DNA from 3 places in the Streptomyces sp. NPDC051913 genome. Region 2 is predicted to be linked to each of the others. Evidence: riboswitches for the same ligand, from Rfam matches in the RefSeq annotation. Region 2 holds a riboswitch; each other region holds the start of a gene.
What was found. Region 2 has a riboswitch for cyclic di-AMP ahead of ACIHIX_RS27170 (C40 family peptidase). Riboswitches for the same ligand answer to the same signal wherever they lie in the genome.
Positions count from the first base shown of each region.

Region 1: another riboswitch for cyclic di-AMP. It lies ahead of ACIHIX_RS29270 (transglycosylase family protein); the one in region 2 lies ahead of ACIHIX_RS27170 (C40 family peptidase).
Region 3: another riboswitch for cyclic di-AMP. It lies ahead of ACIHIX_RS44000 (M23 family metallopeptidase); the one in region 2 lies ahead of ACIHIX_RS27170 (C40 family peptidase).

Region 1 is NZ_JBIUCI010000010.1:244,903-252,631, forward strand. It holds gene ACIHIX_RS29260 (cytochrome P450) at 1-303, shown strand, start outside; gene ACIHIX_RS29265 (transglycosylase family protein) at 495-1,451, shown strand; cyclic di-AMP (ydaO/yuaA leader) riboswitch at 1,646-1,813, shown strand; gene ACIHIX_RS29270 (transglycosylase family protein) at 1,817-2,509, shown strand; gene eno (phosphopyruvate hydratase) at 2,804-4,090, shown strand; gene ACIHIX_RS29280 (septum formation initiator family protein) at 4,184-4,660, shown strand; gene ACIHIX_RS29285 (DUF501 domain-containing protein) at 4,684-5,208, shown strand; gene ACIHIX_RS29290 (exopolyphosphatase) at 5,307-6,260, shown strand; gene ACIHIX_RS29295 (NAD(P)/FAD-dependent oxidoreductase) at 6,728-7,729, shown strand, end outside.
Region 2 is NZ_JBIUCI010000009.1:163,356-171,084, reverse strand. It holds gene ACIHIX_RS27180 (ATP-dependent Clp protease proteolytic subunit) at 1-495, shown strand, start outside; gene ACIHIX_RS27175 (hypothetical protein) at 503-811, shown strand; cyclic di-AMP (ydaO/yuaA leader) riboswitch at 1,148-1,368, shown strand; gene ACIHIX_RS27170 (C40 family peptidase) at 1,372-1,845, shown strand; gene ACIHIX_RS27165 (LysE family translocator) at 1,921-2,544, opposite strand; gene ACIHIX_RS27160 (LysR family transcriptional regulator) at 2,633-3,553, shown strand; gene ACIHIX_RS27155 (ATP-binding protein) at 3,550-4,008, opposite strand; gene ACIHIX_RS27150 (helix-turn-helix domain-containing protein) at 4,221-5,102, shown strand; gene ACIHIX_RS27145 (DUF397 domain-containing protein) at 5,112-5,333, shown strand; gene ACIHIX_RS27140 (8-amino-7-oxononanoate synthase) at 5,369-6,496, opposite strand; gene bioB (biotin synthase BioB) at 6,644-7,729, shown strand, end outside.
Region 3 is NZ_JBIUCI010000026.1:92,463-100,191, reverse strand. It holds gene trmB (tRNA (guanosine(46)-N7)-methyltransferase TrmB) at 1-35, shown strand, start outside; gene ACIHIX_RS44010 (PrsW family intramembrane metalloprotease) at 112-1,446, shown strand; gene ACIHIX_RS44005 (aldo/keto reductase) at 1,453-2,400, opposite strand; gene ACIHIX_RS44000 (M23 family metallopeptidase) at 2,512-3,546, opposite strand; cyclic di-AMP (ydaO/yuaA leader) riboswitch at 3,558-3,715, opposite strand; tRNA gene ACIHIX_RS43995 (tRNA-Met) at 4,020-4,093, opposite strand; gene ACIHIX_RS43990 (alginate lyase family protein) at 4,170-5,384, opposite strand; gene ACIHIX_RS43985 (dihydrofolate reductase family protein) at 5,467-6,594, opposite strand; gene ACIHIX_RS43980 (MarR family transcriptional regulator) at 6,663-7,166, shown strand; gene ribA (GTP cyclohydrolase II) at 7,274-7,729, shown strand, end outside.

The DNA of each region.
Region 1 (7,729 bases), on a different contig from region 2:
GCCGCCGGCGACCCCGTGCTCGTCGTGCTCGCCGCCGCCGACCGGGACCCCGCACGATTCGCGGACCCCGACACGCTCGACCTGTCCCGCCGTGACAACCAGCACCTCGGCTATGGCCACGGCATCCACTACTGCCTCGGCGCACCGCTTGCCCGGCTGGAGGGTCAGACCGCGCTCGCCACCCTGCTCACCCGGCTCCCCGACCTCCGACTCGCGGCGGATTCTGCCGATTTGAGATGGCGTGGCGGTCTCATCATGCGTGGGCTGCGGACGTTGCCGGTCGAGTTCACGCCGACCTCGTAGCAGGGTTCGCGCCAACTCGGCCATGAGCGCAGGCCGTTGTAAACGTGACACGCCCTCATCTCTGTGATCTTCACGTGATCTGCGCGGCATTAACTTGTGACAAGTGATCGTCTGCCGATACGTTCACCAACCAGCGTGGCGACCAGCACCACCCGCCACGCCGGTCACCGCTGTCTCCGAAAGGTCCCCGCATGCTCACCGGGAACGGTCGTCACCGTCGCCCCCGCCAAGCTCCGGCGCTTCTCGTCGCGGCCGGAGTGACCGGCTCCGCCATCGCGATCCCGCTGCTCGCCGCCACCGCCGCGAACGCGGCCGACGGGAGCACCTGGGACAAGGTCGCCAAGTGCGAGACCGACGGCTCCTGGAGCCAGAACAACGGTGACGGCACCTACGGCGGGCTCAGCCTCTCCCAGGAGAACTGGGAGGAGCACGGCGGCCTCGACTACGCCCCGACCGCCGACCTGGCCAGCCGCAACCAGCAGATAGCCGTCGCCGAGAAGGTCCTCGCGGACCAGGGTGTCGGCGTCTGGGGCGCCTGCGGGCTGCTCAACGGGCTGAGCAAGGACTCCGGCTCGGCCGATGTCGACACGGGTGTCGGGAGCGGCTCGTCCGACACGGCCGGCTCCGCGTCCGATGCGTCCGGATCGGGGTCGGAATCATCCGGGTTGTCCAACTCCTCGGAGTCCGACTCGTCGGGTGACGCCTCCACCGACGCCTCCGGTGACGCGTCCGGGAGCGCCTCCGGTGATGCCTCCGCCTCACCCTCCGCTTCACCGGACAAGTCTTCCAAGTCGGACACGTCCGACTCCGGGGTGGCCGATTCACAGTCGCCCGACAGCTCGCCCACAGTTCCGGCCAATGAGGTCGAATCGGACAACTCGTGGCAGGAGGGCGGTTCTTCGAGCCTCGTCGACATCGGCGCGCTCGGTGATGGCGCCGAGAGCGAGGCGGGCACCGGGCGGCACCGCGGTGCGAGCGCGGCCGAGAAGGCGTACACCGTCCGCGAGGGCGACACGCTCGCCTCCATCGCCGACTCCCTTGGGCTCGACGGCGGATGGCGTCGGCTCTACGCCGTGAACAAGAAGGTCATCGGCACCGACCCGAGCGCCATCATGCCCGGTCAGACCCTCGTAGTCGGGTCTGAATAGGGCGAAAACCGGCGGGAGTTCACGTCATGCTTCGCGCTGAATGTCCGGTTTGGCGAAAGTGTGGGATGAGTCTCAGAAGCCCTGATCGTCTTTGAAATTCCCCGGATTCCGTGGCTACGGTCAACACCGCTCGTCACCACGAGCCCCGGCTGCCGCAACGCCGAATCCTGCCAGCGGCCGTACGGGAACAGTCGTCGCGTCAAGCGCCGTAGGCAGGAGCGGGGGACCCAAGGTAAGTGCCGGGCCCAGCAGTTCACGCTGGACCGGCTTGGGGTGAAGCCGCGCATCGGGAGATGCGCGGCCGGGCAACTCAACCGGCCCGAACCCGACAGCTCACCTCGCAGGCGTCGGTGAGGGGATCCACCATGCTGTTTTCCGGCAAGGGCAAGCACCGCCGTCCGTCCAAGGCCACCCGCGCCGCCGCGCTCGCCGGCGTCACCGGTGTCGCCATCGCCGCCCCGCTGATGGCGGCCGGCAACGCCTCCGCCGCCACCGCCTCCGAGTGGGACGCCGTCGCCCAGTGCGAGTCGGGCGGCAACTGGTCCATCAACACCGGCAACGGCTACTACGGCGGTCTGCAGTTCTCCGCCTCGACCTGGGCCGCGTACGGCGGCACGGCGTACGCCTCCACCGCCGACCAGGCCTCCAAGTCGCAGCAGATCGAGATAGCCGAGAAGGTCCTCGCCGCCCAGGGCAAGGGCGCCTGGCCGACCTGTGGTGTGGGCCTGTCCGGCGCCACCTACACCGGCGGCGGCAGCTCGTCCTCCTCCGGCTCCTCCAGCTCGTCGAGCGACAGCAGCACCAGCACCCGCTCCTCCGAGCAGTCGACGTCCCGCTCCTCGGAGCGCACGACCGCCAAGAAGACCGTCACCACCCCGACCGGCAAGAAGGTCAAGAAGGGTGATGGCGAGTACAAGGTCGTCAAGGGCGACACCCTCAGCTCCATCGCCGAGAAGCACGACGGCAAGGGCGGCTGGCAGAAGCTGTTCAAGCTGAACAAGGACATCGTCAGCGACGCCGACTTCATCTACCCGGGCCAGCAGCTGCACCTCAAGTAGGGCAGCCGGGCAACGCCCAGCTGAACCACAGCGCCCTCACATCCGTGGTCCTCATACTGAAGGCCTCGTGAGGGTCACCCCCGTCCCCCACGGGCTCCCCGCTCCGGTGCGTGTTCCCCCGTACGCACCGGGGCGGGGTTTTTTACGCCATCTCTTTGTTCCGTTCGGAAACAATTTACTCTCGGTTCTGTCCACGGGGCGGTCCACGCGGTGGCCGATCGCCCTGAGCCGGTTAGGCTCGTCTCGCAGAGCCGCTGCGGCAGTGCCGTAGCCGCGTCACATCCCAAGAAGGAGATGCTCGTGCCGTCCATCGACGTCGTCGTAGCCCGGGAAATCCTGGACTCCCGAGGCAACCCCACGGTCGAGGTCGAGGTCGGCCTCGACGACGGCAGCACGGGTCGTGCCGCCGTCCCCTCCGGCGCCTCCACGGGCGCCTTCGAGGCCATCGAGCTTCGCGACGGTGACCCGAACCGCTACATGGGCAAGGGTGTCGAGAAGGCCGTCCTCGCCGTCATCGAGCAGATCGGCCCCGAGCTGGTCGGCTACGACGCCACCGAGCAGCGCCTGATCGACCAGGCCATGTTCGACCTGGACGCCACCGACAACAAGGGCTCCCTCGGCGCCAACGCCATCCTCGGCGTCTCCCTCGCCGTCGCCCACGCCGCCTCCGAGGCCAGCGACCTCCCGCTCTTCCGCTACCTGGGCGGCCCGAACGCGCACCTGCTGCCGGTGCCGATGATGAACATCCTGAACGGCGGCTCGCACGCCGACTCCAACGTGGACATCCAGGAGTTCATGATCGCCCCGATCGGCGCGGAGTCCTTCTCCGAGGCGCTGCGCTGGGGCGCCGAGGTCTACCACACCCTCAAGAAGGTGCTGAAGACCAAGGGCCTGTCCACCGGCCTCGGCGACGAGGGCGGCTTCGCCCCGAACCTGGAGTCCAACCGCGCCGCCCTCGACCTCATCGTCGAGGCCATCAAGCAGGCCGGTTACATCCCCGGTGAGCAGATCGCGCTCGCGCTCGACGTCGCCGCGTCCGAGTTCTACAAGGACGGCAAGTACGAGTTCGAGGGCAAGTCCCGCTCGGCCGCCGAGATGACGGAGTACTACGAGGAGCTCGTGGCGGCGTACCCGCTCGTCTCCATCGAGGACCCGCTGTTCGAGGACGACTGGGCCGGCTGGAACGTCATCACCGAGAAGCTGGGCGACAAGGTCCAGATCGTCGGCGACGACCTCTTCGTCACCAACCCGGAGCGCCTGGCCCGCGGCATCGAGGAGGGCTCCGCCAACGCCCTGCTCGTCAAGGTCAACCAGATCGGTTCGCTGACCGAGACCCTGGACGCCGTCGAGATGGCCCAGCGCAACGGCTTCAAGTGCATGATGTCCCACCGCTCCGGCGAGACCGAGGACGTCACCATCGCCGACCTCGCCGTCGCGGTGAACTGCGGCCAGATCAAGACCGGCGCCCCGGCCCGCTCGGACCGCGTCGCCAAGTACAACCAGCTGCTGCGCATCGAGGAGATCCTCGACGACGCCGCGGTGTACGCCGGCCGTAGCGCGTTCCCGCGCTTCAAGGGCTGACACCCCCTTAAGGACAGCGTCGTACGTACGTCCCCGTACTCGGTCCCGTACCGTGTGCGGGGACGTACGCGCGTGGGTGAACGGGAGTGAGAGATGGCCGTCAAGGACCGGGACCGTTTCTCCACCGCGACCCGGATCCGGCTGCTCGGCGAGCAGACCGCGGCCCGGGTCTACCGCTCCCAGACCAAACGGCAGGCCCGCCGCTCCCGGCTCACCGGCCGCGCGGCGCTGCTCGCCCTCGTCCTGTGCTCGCTGATCGTCGCGCTCGCCTACCCGATAAGGCAGTACGTCTCCCAGCGCGCCGAGATCTCCGATCTCCAGCGGCAGCAGGAGCAGGCCCGGCAGCGCGTCGAGCAGCTGCGCGATCTCAAGGCGCGGTGGCAGGACGACGCGTACGCCGAGCAGCAGATCCGGCAGCGGCTGCACTATGTGATGCCGGGGGAGACGGGGTTCGTCGTCGTCGACCCGGGCGCGGCCCAGCAGTCGCGCGCCGAGCTGGGGGCGGCGGACCGTCCCTGGTACTCGAACGTCTGGGACGGGGTCGACAAGTCCGACGCCTCCGACCAGTGAAGCCGACCTAGAGAAAGACAGGCATGGAAACGCCCCCGCCCACCACCCCGCGCACCGAGCCGACCGACGCCGACGTCGAGGCCTTCAAGCAGCAGCTCGGGCGTCCGCCGCGCGGGCTGCGCGCCATCGCGCACCGGTGCCCCTGCGGGCAGCCGGACGTGGTGGAGACGGCCCCGCGCCTGCCCGACGGCACGCCCTTCCCGACGCTGTACTACCTGACGTGCCCGAAGGCGAACTCGGCGATCGGGACGCTGGAGGCGAACGGCGTGATGAAGGAGATGACGGAGCGGCTGGCGGCCGACCCCGAGCTCGCCGCGGCGTATCGCGCCGCGCACGAGGACTATGTCCGGCGGCGTGACGAGATCGAGGAGCTCAAGGGCTTCCCGAGCGCGGGAGGCATGCCGGACCGGGTGAAGTGCCTGCATGTACTGGTGGCGCACTCCTTGGCCGCGGGCCCCGGTGTGAACCCGCTCGGCGACGAGGCCCTTGCGATGTTGCCGGAGTGGTGGAGCAAGGGGGCGTGCGTCGTGGCCACCGCTGATCAGTGACCGTCCCTCCGCTCGCCGTACCAGGGGGCTCCGCCCCCTGGCCCCCGGACCTTCGCCCACCCACCACCCGTCTCGGTCAGTTGCCCAGGGGAGCCCTCATGCCTCGCGTCGCCGCCATCGACTGCGGTACCAACTCCATCCGCCTCCTCGTCGCCGACGTCGACCTCGCGACCGGTGAACTCGTCGACCTGGACCGCCGTATGACGATCGTGCGGCTCGGGCAGGGCGTCGACCGGACCGGGCGGCTCGCCCCCGAGGCGCTGGAGCGGACGTTCGCGGCGTGCCGCGAGTACGCGGCGATCATCAAGGAACTCGGCGCCGAGCGGCTGCGGTTCGTCGCCACGTCGGCCTCGCGGGACGCCGAGAACCGGGACGACTTCGTGCGCGGGGTGCTGGAGATCCTCGGCGTGGAGCCCGAGGTGATCACCGGCGACCAGGAGGCGGAGTTCTCCTTCACCGGCGCCACGGGGGAGCTGAAGGGCCGTGACGACCTCGCCACGCCCTATCTCGTCGTGGACATCGGCGGCGGCTCGACCGAGTTCGTCGTGGGGAACGCGCACGTGCGCGCCGCCCGTTCCGTCGATGTCGGCTGTGTGCGGATGACCGAGCGGCATCTGGTCGTGGACGGGAAGGTCACCGACCCGCCCGTGGACGCGCAGATCGAGGCGATGCGGGCCGACATCGAGGCCGCCCTCGACCTCGCCGAGGAGACCGTCCCGCTGCGCGAGGCGCGCACGCTGGTCGGGCTCGCCGGGTCCGTCACGACCGTCTCCGCGATCGCGCAGGAGCTGCCCGAGTACGATTCCGAGGCCATCCACCACTCCCGTGTCTCCCACGAAAAGGTCCGTGAGATCACCGAGTGGCTGCTGCACTCCACGCATGCCGAGCGCGCGGCTGTCCCCTCCATGCATCCGGGTCGCGTGGACGTCATCGCCGCGGGGGCTCTCGTACTGCTGGCGATCATGGAGCGGATCGGCGCCGAGGAGGTCGTCGTGAGCGAGCACGACATCCTCGACGGCATCGCCCTCAAAACGGCGGCGGACGTCCGCTAGCCGGTGGCACGGGTCTCTTTTGTTACTCATCGGTAGCCACCTGTTGAGCAGGCCGGATAACGTATGAGCGGGTCCGGGGGGCCGAAAAACGCCCCTCGGCGACACCGCGTCGGAAAAGTTCGTGAAGTTCTTCACAAGGAATTCCGCCCTGTGGAACCAGGAAAAGTGTCCGACTGACCCTTCCGAGGGTCGAACAGGCCCTTGAACATGTTCAGAAGCGTGATACAGGGGGTCCGTCGGGAGGGCTCGCAAGGGGTCCGCGGAGGGTTGTTGCGGACCGCTCACAGGGGTCCCGAAGGGCAAGAGAGGCAGCTCACGCGGCATTGACAACGGCTCGCCGTACACGCTGGTTCCAGGTCTGCACCATGACCTGGATCACGTGAGTCGCGGAGGATAACACACCCCCTGTCGGAGCTTGTGAAGGGGCGCACGAGCGACCCCCCTGGGGCGGGTGGATACTCGATGGCATGAGCACCACGGAGCGTCCCAGGATCCTCGTAGTAGGCGGTGGGTACGTAGGCCTGTACGCAGCTCGGCGCATCCTCAAGAAGATGCGCTACGGCGAGGCGACCGTCACGGTCGTCGACCCCCGGTCGTACATGACCTACCAGCCCTTCCTCCCCGAAACCGCCGCCGGCAGCATCTCCCCGCGGCATGTCGTCGTCCCGCTGCGACGCGTGCTGCCCAAGGCGGAGGTTCTCACCGGCCGGGTCACCACCATCGACCAGGACCGCAAGGTCGCCACGATCGCCCCGCTGGTCGGCGAGGCGTACGAGCTGCCCTTCGACTACCTGGTGATCGCGCTCGGCGCGGTCTCCCGCACCTTCCCGATCCCCGGCCTCGCCGAGCAGGGCATCGGTATGAAGGGCGTCGAGGAGGCCATCGGCCTGCGCAACCACGTCCTGGAGCAGCTGGACAAGGCCGACTCCACGACCGACGAGGAGATCCGCCGCAAGGCGCTCACCTTCGTCTTCGTCGGCGGCGGCTTCGCCGGTGCGGAGACCATCGGTGAGGTCGAGGACATGGCCCGCGACGCGGCCAAGTACTACAGCACCGTGTCCCGCGAGGACATGCGGTTCATCCTCGTCGACGCCGCGGACAAGATCCTGCCCGAGGTCGGCCCCAAGCTCGGCCAGTACGGCAAGGAGCACCTGGAGAGCCGCGGTGTGGAGATCTACCTCTCCACCTCGATGGACTCCTGCGTCGACGGCCACGTGGTGCTGAAGAACGGCCTCGAGGTCGACTCCAACACGATCGTGTGGACGGCCGGCGTCAAGCCGAACCCGGTCCTGTCCCGCTACGGCCTCCCGCTCGGCCCGCGCGGCCACGTGGACACCGCCCCGACCCTCCAGGTCCAGGGCACCGACTACATCTGGGCCGCCGGCGACAACGCCCAGGTCCCGGACGTCGCCGCCCGCAAGGCCGGTGTCGAGAACGCCTGGTGCCCGCCGAACGCCCAGCACGCGCTG
Region 2 (7,729 bases):
AACGACGTGATGGCGCAGCTCATGCACCTCGAGTACCAGAACCCCGACCGGGACATCTCGCTGTACGTCAACTCCCCCGGCGGCTCCTTCAGCGCCATGTCGGCGATCTACGACACGATGCGGTACGTCTCCTGCGACGTGGAGACGATCTGCCTGGGACAGGCCGGGTCGTCCGCGACCGTGCTGCTGGCGGCAGGGACCCCGGGCAAGCGGTCCGCGCTGCCGGGTGCGCGGATGATGCTCCACCAGCCCTCCCTGTCCGAGCCGGTGGCGGGGCAGGCCGGCGATCTGGCCATCCAGGCCGAGGAGTTGGGGCGCGTCCGCGACCGGCTGGAGGAGATGCTCGTACGCCACACCGGGCGGACGCGGGAGCAAGTCACCGAGGACATCGAGCGGGACAAGATCCTCACCGCCCAAGAGGCCCTGGAACACGGCCTGGTGGATCGGATCGTCCCCGGCCGCCGGGCGTCGCGCCCCTCGTCCGACACCCGGTGAGCGGGCGATGCTCCCACCCGAACTGCCTCCGCTGCCCGCGCTGACGCGCGCCGAGGGCGAGTTGATCGACCGTTATCTCGACGTGGTCGATCTGCTCGGCCGGATCAACCCCGCGCACCCCGGGGACACCTACCGCGGGCTGCGGGCCGCCCAGGCGTTGGTCGCCAAGGCGGCCGAGCTGCGCGACGCGCTGGCGACGATGCACCAGCGGGGCGAGGCCGAACTGCACGCGGCGACCCTGACCCGGGCGCTGCGCGTCCTGGACGGGGAGCGGCGCACGGCGCGGGTCATGGTGCCGCCGCACTCCGACAGTTGACGCACCGGCACCGGTCCGGACCGGATGTCGCGACACGAGGCGTCCGGACCGGCCTTCAAACGCACCAAAAGACGTACCCCCATATGGCGTAGCCAGCAGTAGTTTTGCGGGCCCGTCAGGCTTGCGCAACGCGCGTAGCCCAGGGCCGGAATGAGGTGTTCCGTCGCTGGTCCGAGGCTCCTCGGGCCCCTCGACGGTCGCTCGAACAGAGGAGTGTCCACCCGAACGGGTGAGTGGTGAGTAACAACACAAATCCCCGATTCCATTGGGTTTTTCGGCATTGAGTGCGTGAAGATCCCTGTCTGACGACAAGCCCCCGCCGCAGCGGCGGGGCGGTCCGGGCGGACGCCGAGTCCTGCCGCCGCCCGGATGACCGGTCGACAGGAGTGGATCGGCAGGAGTGGAGGACCCAGGCAAGACGGGTCGCCGGGAAGGTCGCTCCCTTCGGGGAGACCGGTCCGAGCAGCCCTTGGGGTGAAGCCGCGACAACGCGGCCGGGCAACTTCGCCAGCCCGAATCCGACAGGTCATCCTTCACAGGCGGCTGACGAAGGGTTGCGCATGTCTGCGCTCAATCGTGTCCCGTCGCTGATGGCCCGAGCCGGTACGGCCTCGGCCCTCACCATCGCCGCAGTGGGCGGCTCCATCGTGATCCCGGGCGTCGCCTCCGACGCGGAGGCCGCGACACCGGCGACGAAGGCACTTCAGGTGGCGGCCTCCAAGAAGGGCTCGCCCTACAAGTGGGGCGCCACGGGACCGCACAGGTTCGACTGCTCAGGGCTCACGCTGTACTCGTACAAGAAGGCGGGCAAGACCCTGCCCCGCACGGCGGCCCAGCAGTACAACAAGACCCGCCACATCTCTTCCGGCAGCCGCAAGGCCGGAGACCTCGTGTTCTTCCACTCGGGGTCGAACGTGTACCACGTCGGCATCTACGCCGGGAAGGGAAAGATCTGGCACTCCCCGAAGAGCGGGGAGGTCGTGAAGCTCGAGAAGATCTGGTCGAGCAGCGTCTGGTACGGCCGGGTCAAGTAGCTCCCCGCCGAGCGGACCGGTGACTCTCCCGTGGGGGTGACGGCCACCTGACCGGCCGTCACCCCCGCGGGGCTCTCAGCCGAGGCCCGCCAGCGGTTCCAGCAGCAGCACGACGCCCAGCACGCTCAGCGCGGCCCCCGTGCCCCCCGCGACGAGCCGTGCGGCCCGCGGGCGCCGCAGCCACCGGCCCAGCCGGTCCACCAGCAGCGCCACCGCCGGGAACCACACCAGGGCGAGCACGACCACGATCAGCGCCAGCAGCAGCGTGCGGGGCAGCACGGGCCGGCCCGCCGGCACGAACTGCGGCAACAGGCTCAGGAAGGTGATGGGCGCCTTCGGGTTCAGGGCATTGGTGACGAACCCCTGCCACACCGGCCGCACGCCGCCGCCCCCGGACTCCTCGACCGCGCCGTACGGACGGCTCAGCGAGCGCAGCGTCCGTACGCCGAGGTAGAGCACATAGGCGCCGCCCAGCAGTTGGAGCGCACGGAACAGCGCCGGTACGGCCGCCAGGACCGCGGCGACCCCGGCCACCGCGAGCGCCGTGTGCAGCAGCAGCCCGCCCGCGACGCCGAGGGCACTCGCGACACCGGCCCGGCGCGAGACCAGGGCATTGCGTACGACGACCGTGAAGTCGGCGCCGGGCATGGCGACCATGCCGGCGGCGACCCCGGTGAAGGCGATGAGCTGTCCGTCCATGCCGTCCAGCGTGCCGTGCCGGAGCCTTCAGCAGGTATGTCGAATATTCTGGGTCCGCCTTAAGCATCCCTTTAGCCTGGGGGCCCGTATGTACGATCCGAACCGCCTCGCCGCCCTGGTCGCGGTCGCCGAGGCCGGCTCGATCACCCGGGCGGCCGAGCGCCTCGGGTACACCACCCCCGCGCTCTCGCAGCAACTGGCCAAACTGGAGCGGGAGGCGGGCACGGCGCTTCTCGTACGGCATCACCGCGGCGCGCGGCTCACGGGCGCCGGCGAGCTGCTCGCGGCGCGGGCGCGCCGGGTGTTGGACGAGCTGGAGCAGGCCCGGCATGAACTGGCCCGGCTGACCGGGCTGTCCGGCGGCACGCTGCGGCTCGGTACCTTCCAGACCGCGGGCATCCATCTGCTGCCGTCCGTGCTGAGCGCGTTCCGCCGGGCGCATCCGGACGTGGAGCTGACGGTCGCCCACCTCGAACCGCCGGCCGGGGTGGAGGCGGTGGCCGCCGGTGACGTGGACCTGGCGCTGACGCACTCCTACGAACCCGCGGACCCGGTGCAGCTCCCCGCGTCCGTCAGCGCGGAGCCGGTCCTGGTGGAGGAACTGGTGCTGGTGACCGCCCCGGGGCACGTCCTCACGAGCGACACCTCGCGGCTGCCTCTCACCGCACTCGCCGGGCAGCCGCTGATCAGCATGGCCCCTGACCATCCCGCCCGGCGCGGCGTGGAGGCGCTCCTCGCCCGGGCCGGGGCCACGCCGTCCGTCCTGGTGGCGACTCCGGTGTACGCGCTGGTGTGCGCGCTGGTCAGTGCGGGGCTCGGGATCGCGGTGGTCCCGGAGATGGTGGCGCGGACGGCGGTCACTCCGGTGGGGACCCGGCCGCTGGGGACGGGGGAACTGCGCCGTACGATCTCGGTCGCCCACCGGGCCGACGGAACGGCCCCTGCGGCGGACGCCTTCCGGGCACTGCTCCGCGGCGCCTTCGGCCGCGCGAGACAGGCCGGTGTCTAGGGTTCCTGCTGTCCCGCCGCCGACACCGGCTCGGCCGGTACCGTCCACGGGAGTTCGATGGAGACGGTCTTGCCGCCCTCGCGGGTCGGCCGGACTCTGAGCTTGCCGCCGTGCTCCGCGGTGAGCCAGCGGATGATCACCATGCCGCGGCCGTTGTCCTGCTGGACGGCGGCCGGCAGCCGCTTCGGGAAGCGGGGGTGGCTGTCGGTGACCCCGATGCGCAGATGTTCGTCACGGTCGAGGTGGAGGTCCACCGTGAAGGTGGGTGACTGCCCGAAAGTGTGCTGTACGGCGTTGGTGGCGAGTTCGGAGACGATCAGCCGGATCGTCTCCGCCGCTTCGGTGTCCGCCGGCAGCCCCCATTCCGCCAGGGTGCTCAGGACATAGGCGCGGGCCGCGGAGACCGAGGCGGGATCGCTCGGCAGAGTGACGGATGCTTCCAGATGGTCTGCCATGGCGACGTCGTCCCTTTCCCACGGGACCGCAGCCCGACACGGAGCGGATGGTTCGAGTACGGTCCCGGACTGGTGCTTCTTCGCCAGACTGCCATTACCAGGCCGGTCACGGTGCCGATCCACCAAGATATGCATATATCTGTCGCTCGAAGCGGTGAACTCTCCGACGGAAGACCGTATTTGGGCGGCCCGGAAGGAGTAAGGAGTAGCCCATGCAGCACGGTCCCGCGGTACGCCGCCGGAAACTGGGCGCCGAACTGCGTGCGTTGCGCACCGGTGCGGGGCTCACCAGTGGTGAGGCGGCCCGGCTGGTGGGCTGGCACCAGTCCAAGGTGAGCCGGATCGAGACCGGCGCGAGCGGCGTGAAACCGGCCGATGTGCGGTTACTCCTGGACGCCTACGAGGTGCACGACGGCCAACTGCGGGAGTTGCTCCTGGTGTTGGCGGGCTCCGACGAGGCCGGGGCGGGACGCCATCACTGGTGGCACGCCTATCGCGGGGTGCTGCCGCCGACGTACCGGGACTTCATCAGCCTGGAGTCGCAGGCGAGCGCGATGCGTACGCTCGAGATCTCCGTCGTGCCGGGGCTCCTGCAGACGCCCGAGTACGCCCGTGCGGTCACCCGGGCCGCGGTCGGCGGCCTCGACGGCCTCGACGGCGAGCGGGACGAACGGCTCGACGCGCTGGTCGAGGTACGGCTGGCCCGGCAGGACGTGTTACGGGCCGACCCCCCGCTGGAACTGGCCGCGGTGCTCGACGAGGGAGTGCTGCGCCGGGAGATCGGCGGCCCCGAGGTGATGGCCCGGCAGCTGCGGCGGCTCATCGAGGCGGCCCGGCTTCCCCAAGTCAGGCTTCAGGTGCTGCCCTTCGCCGCGGGAGCACACATCGGCATCACCGGCCCTTTCGTTATCTTCTCTTTTTCGCGCACTTCTGATCTGGACGTGGTTGTTCTCGACCACTTGACGAGTAGCCTCTACCTGGAGCGGAAAGAAGACCTCCGGGCCTACACCGAGGCCTTCAACACCCTTCAGATCCACGCCCTTTCGCCCGAGGACTCGTTGGATTACATCGCCGGGATAGGTGACGGCGCGTAAGGAGGCACCATGTCTGCACTGCCTCGGAACGTACCTACCAGTACCGATCTGCACGACGTGCACTGGCTGCGCAGCAGCTACAGCACGGGAGCGAACAACTGTGTGGAGACCGCCCGGCCCGGGCCCGGCCCGCAGGCCGGACTCGTCGCCGTACGCGATTCGAAGGACCCGTCCGGACCCGCGCTGCTCTTCTCCCCCGAGAGCTGGGCGGGCTTCACGGCCGCGTTCTGATCAGTTCTGTCCGCACACGGCCGTGTCACGCCGACTCATGGTCGTGTCTCACCGATCACATGTACAGCGCGTTCGATCTGCGCCTCGGAGAGGTCCGCGCGGGCGGTCAACCGCAGCCGTGAGATGCCGTCGGGCACGGAAGGAGGACGGAAACAGCCCACGGACAGGCCTGCCGTACGGCAGTCGGCCGCCCACTGCACGGCCTCCTCCGGGGACGGCGCGCGCACGGAGACCACCGCGGCGTCCGGACGTACCGCCTCGTGCCCCGCGGCGGTCAGCCGTGCGTGCAGTTCGGCGGCCACCTCACGCGCCCGGGCCGCCCGCTCCGGCTCGCGGCGCAGCAGGCGCAGCGCCGACAGGGCGGCTCCGGCCGCCGCGGGGGCGAGGCCCGTGTCGAAGATGAACGTGCGTGCCGCGTTGACCAGGTGGTCGATCACCCGGGCCGGGCCGAGGACGGCGCCGCCCTGGCTGCCCAGCGACTTGGACAGCGTGACCGTCACGACGACGTCGTCGGCGCCCGCGAGCCCCGCCGCGTGCGGGGCGCCCCGGCCGCCGTCGCCGAGCACGCCCAGGCCGTGGGCGTCGTCGACCACCAGACCCGCGCCGTGCTCCCGGCACGCCTCGGCGAGCACGGCCAGCGGAGCGGCGTCGCCGTCGACGGAGAACACCGTGTCGGAGACGACGACGGCCGGCCCGTCATACGTCTGGAGCGCCTTGCGCACGGAGTCCGGATCGGCGTGCCCGACCACCTGGGTGGTGCCGCGGGCCAGCCGGCAGCCGTCGATCAGGGACGCGTGGTTCCCGGCGTCGGAGACGATCAGCGAGCCGTGCGGGGCGAGTGCGGTGACCGCGGCGAGATTGGCCGCGTAACCGGAGGAGAAGACGAGAGCCGCTTCAGAACCGCTGAATTCGGCCAGCTCGCGTTCGAGCTCGGTGTGCAGCTCGGTCGTGCCGGTGACGAGCCGCGAGCCGGTGGCCCCGCCGCCCCAGGTCCGCGCGGCCCGCGCGGCGCCCTCCACCACGTCGGGATGGTGGGCCAGACCCAGGTAGTCGTTGCTCGCGAGGTCCAGGAGCGGGGAGTCGGCGGGGCGCGGGCGCAGGGTCCGTACGAGTCCGGCGCGGCGGCGCAGCCGCGCCTGCTCGTCGATCCAGCCGAACGCCATGGGTCCTCCGGGGGTTTTGTAGGCAGCGAACAGACACTAGTGGGACAAGCAGCCGCCCACTGTGTGGCAATACCCACACAGTGAATGGCCGCTGTTGTACGAACTCTCCTTGGCCGGAGACGGCTCCTTAGGACAGGATCAGCTTTCATGGACCTGCTGAACACGCTGGTGGACAAGGGGCTTCGGCGCGAGCTGCCGACCCGCGAGGAGGCGCTCGCCGTCCTCGCCACTTCCGACGACGACCTGCTCGACGTGGTGGCCGCGGCCGGAAAGGTGCGCCGGCACTGGTTCGGCCGACGGGTGAAACTGAACTACCTCGTCAACCTCAAGTCCGGCTTGTGCCCCGAGGACTGCTCCTACTGCTCGCAGCGGCTGGGCTCCGAGGCCGGGATCCTGAAGTACACCTGGCTCAAGCCCGACGAGGCCTCCAAGGCCGCCGCCGCGGGTCTCGCCGGTGGCGCGAAGCGGGTCTGCCTGGTGGCCTCCGGACGCGGTCCGACGGACCGGGACGTGGACCGGGTCGCGGGCACCATCAAGGCGATCAAGGACCGGCACGAGAACGTCGAGGTCTGCGCCTGTCTGGGGCTGCTCTCCGACGGCCAGGCCGAGCGGCTGCGCGAGGCGGGCGCGGACGCCTACAACCACAACCTCAACACGTCCGAGGCGACGTACGGGGACATCACGACGACGCACACCTACGCCGACCGCGTCGACACCGTGCAGAAGGCGCACGCGGCGGGTCTGTCGGCCTGCTCGGGTCTGATCGCGGGCATGGGCGAGTCGGACGAGGACCTGATCGACGTCGTCTTCTCGCTGCGCGAGCTGGACCCGGACTCGGTTCCGGTCAACTTCCTGATCCCCTTCGAGGGCACCCCGCTGGCCAAGGAGTGGAACCTCACCCCGCAGCGCTGTCTGCGCATCCTGGCGATGGTCCGGTTCGTCTGCCCCGACGTCGAGGTGCGTATCGCGGGCGGCCGTGAGGTCCATCTGCGCACGATGCAGCCGCTCGCCCTGAACCTCGCCAACTCGATCTTCCTCGGCGACTACCTGACCTCCGAGGGCCAGGCGGGCAAGGCCGACCTCGACATGATCGCGGACGCCGGCTTCGAGGTGGAGGGCGCGGGCGAGGTCACGCTGCCGCAGCACCGGGCGGACGTGGCCGCCGCGGCTGCCGGCGGCGGGTGCGGGTCGCACGAGAGCGCCGGCGGGTGCGGGTCGCACGAGGGCACCGGG
Region 3 (7,729 bases), on a different contig from region 2:
TGAACGACCTGTTGTTCCGCCGCGTACAGCGATGAAGAAGCAGCGACGAAGAAGCAGGACAGAAGCGAGCGAGACAAGCACCGCAGCCACCCCCCTCGTAAGGTCGATGCCGTGGCCACCTTTCCCCCGTACCCGACGCACCCTCCCACCGGCCCCGCCGGCGGTGCGCTGCGGCACGCGCACTGGTGGCAGCGGAACTGGGTGCGGTACGGCGCTCTGATCACCCTGCTGGCGCTGTCCGGGCTCGTCATCCTCGCCCTGGTGCGGGAACAGACCGGCACCGAGGGCTTCCTGGTCGGCCTCGGCCTCGCGATCCTCCCGGTGCCGCTGCTGATAGCCGCGTTCCGCTGGCTTGACCGCGTCGAACCGGGCCCCTGGCGCAATCTGCTGTTCTGCTTCGCCTGGGGCGCCTGCGCGGCGGCGCTGATAGCGATCGTCGCCAACAGCTTCGCCACGCGATGGATAGCGACGGCGACAGCCGACCCGTCCAGCGCGGACACCCTCGGGGCGACGGTGATAGCGCCGGTCGTGGAGGAGTCGGCGAAGGCCGCGGCCGTGCTCCTCGTGTTCCTCTTCCGCAGACGGGACTTCACCGGGATCGTCGACGGCGTGGTGATAGCCGGGGTCACCGCCACCGGCTTCGCGTTCACCGAGAACATCCTCTACCTCGGCACCGCCTTCGGCACCGACCAGCTCACCGGCGACCGCGGCATCGCCTCCGTGACCGCGGCGACCTTCTTCGTGCGGGTCATCATGTCCCCGTTCGCGCACCCCCTGTTCACGGTGCTCACGGGCATCGGCTTCGGCATCGCGGCCCTGTCCGCCGACCGGCAGCACGTCCGCCGGGTCCTGCTCCCCCTGTCCGGCCTGGTGCTGGCGATGGGCATGCACGCCGTCTGGAACGGCTCGTCCACCCTCGGGGAGTACGGCTTCTTCGCCGTCTACGCGGCCTTCATGCTCCCCGCGTTCGGGCTGCTGACCTGGCTGGTCATCTGGACCCGGCAGCGCGAGCTGCGGACCGTCCGCGAGGAGCTGCCCGCCTACGCCGTGACCGGCTGGCTCACCCCCGCCGAACCCTTCGCGCTCGGCTCGATGCGGGCCCGGCGCATCGCCCGCCAGTACGCCCGCCACCACGCCGGAAGGCCCGCGGCGCGCGCGGTGGCGCAGTACGAGGCGTACGCGACGTCCCTCGCGTTCCTGCGGCACCGCGGGCGCCGTGGCCGCGCCGGTGCCGACTTCGTCGTACGGGAGCGGGAGTTGCTGCACGAGCTGTGGGCCCGGCGCGAGGTCGCCCGCCCCGCGCTGGACCACGCGGCCCGTGTGACGGCACCGCCGGTTCCGGTGGTCCCGGCGCCCTGGCCGATGTACGGGGTGTACGGGTACGGGCAGCAGCCGGCGCCGTACTCCCAGCCGGCGTATCCCGCGTACAACCCGTACCAGTCCTGACGAGGGTTACGCCGACGCCTCCGTGAGCCGCTCCACCTCCGCGTCCGTGAGCGTCACCTCCGCCACCCGCACCAGCGCCGGCAGCTGCTCCACCGTGCGGGCCGAGGCGATCGGGGCGGCGACCGTCGGCTGGGCGGCGAGCCAGGCCAGGGCGATCGTGGCGACCGGCACGCGGTGGTCCTCGGCGATGTCGTCGAGGGCGGCGAGCACCGAGCGGCCCCGCTCGGTCTCCAGGTGCTTGCCGGCGCCCGCGGCGGCCCGGGCGCCCTCCACCACCTCGCCCTCGCGGTACTTGCCCGTGAGGAACCCGGACGCGAGCGAGAAGTACGGGACGGCGGCGAGGCCGGTGCGCTCCGCCAGGTCCTGGAGCTCACCCTCGTAGGTCGCGCGCGAGACCAGGTTGTAGTGCGGCTGGAGTGCCACGTACCGGGCCAGGCCCTCGCGCTCGGAGAAGGCCAGCGACTTCTCCAGCCGCTCGGCGGAGATGTTGGAGGCGGCGATGTGCCGCACCTTGCCCGCCCTGACCAGTTCGTCGAGTGCGCCGATGATCTCCTCGACCGGCACTTCGGGCTTGTCGAAGTGGGTGTAGTAGAGGTCGATGTGGTCGGTGCCCAGGCGGCGCAGGGAGGCGTCCGCGGCGGCCTTGATGTTGGCGGCCGTCAGGCCCTGGTACTCCGGGTGCTGGCTGACCTTCGTGGCGATCACGACGTCGTCGCGGTTGCCGCGCGCCTTGATCCACTTCCCGATGATGGTCTCGGACTCACCGCCCGAGTTGCCCTCCACCCACGCGGAGTAGGAGTCGGCGGTGTCGACGAAGTTGCCGCCCGCGGCGGCGTAGGCGTCCAGGACGGCGAAGGACTGTGCCTCGTCGGCGGTCCAGCCGAAGACGTTGCCGCCGAGGGAGAGCGGGAAGACCTCGAGGTCGGACGTGCCCAGCTTGCGAAGAGAAGTCATGTACGGGATCAACACCCGTACCGGAAGCCGATATTCCGGACACGGAGAACCGGCAGCCCTGACGTCGGGGGGTGAGCGTCAGGACCGCCGGGGTTCAGAAGGAGACCCGCCTCAGGGAGTGAGGCCCTTGCTGCGCAGCCATGCCATCGGGTCGATGCCGGTGTCCGCCCCGCCGGGGTGGACCTCCAGGTGCAGATGGGCCCCGGTCACGTTGCCGGTCGCGCCCACGCGCCCGATCACCTCACCGGTACTGACCTTCTGGCCGACGCTGACGCTGATCGAGGACTGGTGGCAGAACCACAGCTCGGTGCCGTCGTCGAGGGTGAGGATCGTGCGGTAGCCGTAGGAGCCGGCCCAGCCGGCCTCCGTGATGGTGCCGCTGTGGATGGCCTTGATCAGCGTGCCCGTGGGGGCCGCGAAGTCGAGACCGGTGTGGTAGCCGGAGGACCACAGCGAACCGGCCTGACCGAAGGTCGAGGTGATCGTGTACGAGGAGGTCGGCAGCGTGAACTGCTTGGCGAGCTCGGCGAGACGCTTGGCCTCGGCCTCCTTCGCGGCCTTCTCCTCGGCGGCCTTCTTCGCCTCGGCGGCGTCGTCGGCGGCCTGCTTCAGCGCGGCGGCCTCGGCCTTCGCGGACTGCTCGGCGACCTCGGCCTCGGCGGCGAGCTGGACCTTGTTGTCGACCTGGTTCTGCTGACTTTCGGCCTGCGCCATGATCCGGTTGCGCAGCGCCTCACCGGCGTCCGAGCCGCTCTCCGCGGTCTCCGTGGTGCTGGTGGCCAGGCTGCTGAGCGCGGTGGCGGAACCCTTGGGGGCCTCGTCGTCACCGCCGAAGACGCCGCCCACGGAGGGCAGGTCGGGCATCGAGATGGAGACCGGCGGCTTGCCGGTGTTGGCGCTGGCCATACCGCCCGCGCCGACGGCGGCTATGACACCGACGCCCAGGACGGTGGAGCTGCGGGCGAGTCCCCCGCCGCGCTGCTTGGCCACCCGGTGCTTGCCGCGAGCCGGCCGGAGGGAGTCCTCGGTGGGATTCCAGACCTCCTGCGGACCCTCGTCGTGGTGGTAGCTGCCGTAGCCGAAGGCATCGGTGCTGCGCTGGCTCGGCACATACGGGGCCTCGGGGGCAGGCCGGTTTGACGCCACGTGGGCGTGCTCCTTTCCTTCCTTCTCGCCTACCGGGTTAGCTGACGGGTTCGGAGCAGGAAGGTCTCCTACGCGCGTATAACCGCCGTGCTGCCACGGCGACTTCCGCGTGATTCACCCCAAGTTGGTGGTTCCCCGGTTCCCTTGCGGGATTCGGCGCGTGCGCACGGAGCCGACTCTTGTGACGGCTGGGACGACCGCGCTGCGTTATCGAACGTTAATAGACCCGGGGTGCTGATTCCAAGCTGTTCCGCTTGATCATTAACCTTTTTCAGCAGGACGTAGGGGTCATGGCCGGTGAAAAACGGGCGAGTTGACCCGACCTCAGGAAGCTCACAGGTACTGACGGTATGTCAGTTGTTATGCGGAGGGGGGTCGAGCGATCACCCGCCGTGACAACTGCCGCGTGAGGGGAAACGACCCGGAAACGACTCAGGGCCGGAATCCATTAGATTCCGGCCCTGGGCCATCAGTAGCGGGGACAGGATTTGAACCTGCGACCTCTGGGTTATGAGCCCAGCGAGCTACCGAGCTGCTCCACCCCGCGGCGATGACTCAATAGTACGCCATCCGCGGGGCTGCTCGCGCACGCATTACCCCTGGGCCCGCTCGACCTGTGTTTCTCAGTCGGCCGGGTTGCCCGCGTGGGTCAGGGTCTCCCAGGAGACGAAGAGGTTGTCGGTGCCTGCCGGGCGGGTCTCCTCCGCGAGTTTGCGGGCCGCCGGGACGGAGAGGCCGAGGCGGCCCTCCAGGTGGTTGAGGGCGACCTCCAGGTCCGGGCCCATGTTCCGGTCCACCTTCCCGCCGCACAGCCACGCGGGCGCGGACTCGCCGGCCTGGTAGCGGGCGTGGAAGGCGAGGGTGCTCTTCAGCCGGTCCTTGATCTCGCCGTAGAGGTCGATGCCCTGGTGCCAGGCGGTCTCGGCGATGTGGGCGGTGGCGGCGACGGAGTAACCGACGTGCTTGAAGTTGCGGCAGGTCTCCTGGGACATGCCGTCCTTGTACGTCTTCTGCCCGAACCAGTACGTCGTCAGCTTCTGCGGTGTGGTGATGCTCGCCCCCTTGGGGGTGAGCGGCAGCGTGCCGTCCTCGGCCAGGTAGAAGTAGGCGGGCACGCGCTCCCGGAACCGTTCGAGGGCGTGGTCGAAGGCCCTCCGGTCCTCCAGGAAGACGGCGATCCCGATGGCCGCGTCGGTCATCACGAGGTCCCAGTTGCCGTTGTAGTCGGGGACCTTGCGGGTCACGGTCGGCAGATACGCCGTGCGCAGCATGGTCTCGAACCGCGCGACCCGGTCCGCCGGCCAGCCCGCGCCGGGGCTGTGCCGGACGATCTCGGCGGCCCGGGCCCAGGTCGACCCGGCCCACCCGGTCTGGAGCCCGGCGTCCTCCTCGGTGTGCCGGCGCATCTTCGCCGACCAGGCGTCCAGGATCTCCCTGGCCTTCAGGGCGTGCTGCCGCTTGCCGGTGATCCGGAAGAGGAGGGCCTGGGTGTAGGCGGCGATGGCGTCCTCGCGCTCCTCGACACAGCCGTGCGCCGGGCGGTCGGCGTGGTCGCCGCCGGGGCAGTCGACACTCGCGTACGGCTCGGGCTCGTACTTGTACGCCCCGTACTTGCTGTCCCGCATCCCGAGGTACGCCTTCAGCCACGGCTGCTTCCCGGCGGTGACGTTCTTCCTCACGGCCGCCAACTGCGCCTCGCTGACGAGGACACCGGGGTGGATGAAGGCGGCGTCCGCGGGGAGGGCGCGGGCCATGGTGCGGGTGTCGGCGCCGGTCGTCCCGCAGGCGGTGGCGAGGAGGGGGACCAGCAGGAGAGCGGCGGTACGTCGGGACCTCATAGGGGAAGCGTGGCCCGGGGGGTGTCGGGGCGCAGGATCTGATGGGCCGATAGGAGTCGGCGTGGCCCGCGGCGGCGCGAACTCACCCCAGCAGATGCAGGTTCGGCGCCTTGGCCCGCTCCTCGTACTCCGGCAGGACGACGACGTCCACACCCGCCGACGACAGCAGTCCGTTGCCGTCCGCCGCCGTCACGAACGTGTCCGGCTCCCGCCAGCTCGTCACCACCCGGCGTACCCCGGCGTCGAGGATCAGCCGGGCGCAGGGTGCCGGGCGGGAGGCGCGGCGGGCGCACGGTTCGAGGCTGCTGTAGACGGTCGCCGACGCCAGCCGGGGGTCGTCCGCGCCGATCTTCGCCAGCGCGGCCTCCTCCGCGTGTACGACGGGGTCGGCGCCCTCCCTCGAATATCCGCGGGCGAGTTCCGTTCCGTCGGCGGCGACCACGACCGCGCCGACGCTGAAGGCGGTCCGCGAGGGCGGACAGAGGGCGGCCAGTTCGCAGGCGAGGCGGAGCCAGTGGTGGTCGGCGGGCGTGGCGAGCGGGCCGGTGCCGGGGGCCGTGGGCTCGTAGCGCATGAGGACCACGTCCTCGATCTGCCGGGTCTCCACCAGGCGCAGGCGTCCGTCCTGGTAGCCGCCGGGGCCGAAGAGGCGGGGGGCCTCCGGGGTGCCGACGAACAGCGGGGCGAGGACCAGTTGGAGTTCGTCGGCGAGGCCCTGCTGGAGGAGCTGGGTGTGGATACGGCCGCCGCCCTCGACCATGAGGCGGTCCACGCCCCGGGCGGCGAGGTCGGTGAGGAGGCGGTGCCAGTCGATGTCGGGGCCGAGGGCGGCCACCTCGGCGGCGAGGCCGTGCGCCTTGGCCCGGTCGGCGCCCTGGTCCGTCGTGTAGACGAGCTTGTCGCCGCCCGTGTGCCAGAACCTCGCCTCCGGGTCGAGGTCGCCGGAGCCGCTGACCGTGACCTTCAGCGGGTACTCCGGCTGGCCGGCCGCCACCCGGGCCGCGCGGCGCTCCGGGGAGTTCACGAGAAGGCGCGGGTTGTCGGCGCGGATGGTGCCGGCGCCGATCAGGATCGCGTCGACGGAGGCGCGGACCTCGTCGACGCGGTCGAAGTCGGCCGGGGAGGAGAGCAGGAGCCGGTCGGGGCCCAGGTCGTCGAGGTAGCCGTCGAGGGAGACGGCGGCGGAGAGGAGGACGTACGGGTGAGGCATCGGAGCGGTCCCTCTCGCTGTGACGTGCGGCTCTTGGTTCAAGTTTGAAACAAACTTACACTGGCGGTATGACGACTCGCTGGCTCACTCCCGAGGAGCAGCGCGCCTGGCGCGCGTACATCGCCGCGGCGCACCTCCTGGAGGACGCGATCGACCGGCAGCTCCAGCAGGACGCCGGCATGCCGCACCTGTACTACTCCATCCTCTCCACTCTCTCCGAGGCGCCGGAGCGGCGGCTGCGGATGACCGATCTCGCCGAGGGGCTGAAGATCACGCGGCCCCGGCTCACCTATGCCGTGACCCGGCTGGAGAAGGACGGGCTGGTCGGGCGGGAGAGCTGTCGCTGGGACAAGCGCGGCAGCATCGCCGTACTGACCGACGAGGGCATGGCGGAGGTGGAGCGGGCGGCGCCGGGACATGTCGACACGGTCCGCTCCGCCCTCTTCGACCGGCTCACCCCGGAGCAGGTGGGGCAGCTGGAGGAGATCTCCCGGGCGATCGCGGACGGGCTCCAGGAGGACACGGGGGACGAGGTTCCGTGGCGGCGGCGGTCGTCGCCGTCCTGTTCGTGACGAGCGCCATAATTCTATTGCTTCAAATTTAAAGCATGGGGTAGGGTCTCGAACCGTAGATCTGATTCAAATCTGAAGCAGATAAGTCTACGGACCGGAGTACCCGCATGACCGAGATCCCCGCCGCAACCCAGCGCTCCCGTGTCCGCGTGCCCCTGCGCTTCGGTGACGGCTACCGCGTCGACTCCGAGCTGGTCACCTTCCACGGACTGGTCGACGGCCAGGAACACCTGGCGGTCGTCCTCGGTGAGCCGGGCCCGAACCCCCTGGTCCGGCTGCACTCCGAGTGCCTCACCGGCGACGTCTTCGGCTCCGCCCGCTGCGACTGCGGCCCGCAGCTGCGCGAGGCGGTCGAGCGCATCGCCGAACGCGGCGGCGTGCTGCTGTACCTCCGTCAGGAGGGCCGCGGCATCGGTCTCTACAACAAGCTCGACGCGTACGCCCTCCAGGACCAGGGTCTCGACACCTACGCCGCGAACACCGCGCTGGGCCTGCCCGAGGACGACCGCGACTACACGGCCGCCGCGCAGATGCTGAAGGCCCTGGGCATCGAGTCGCTCGAC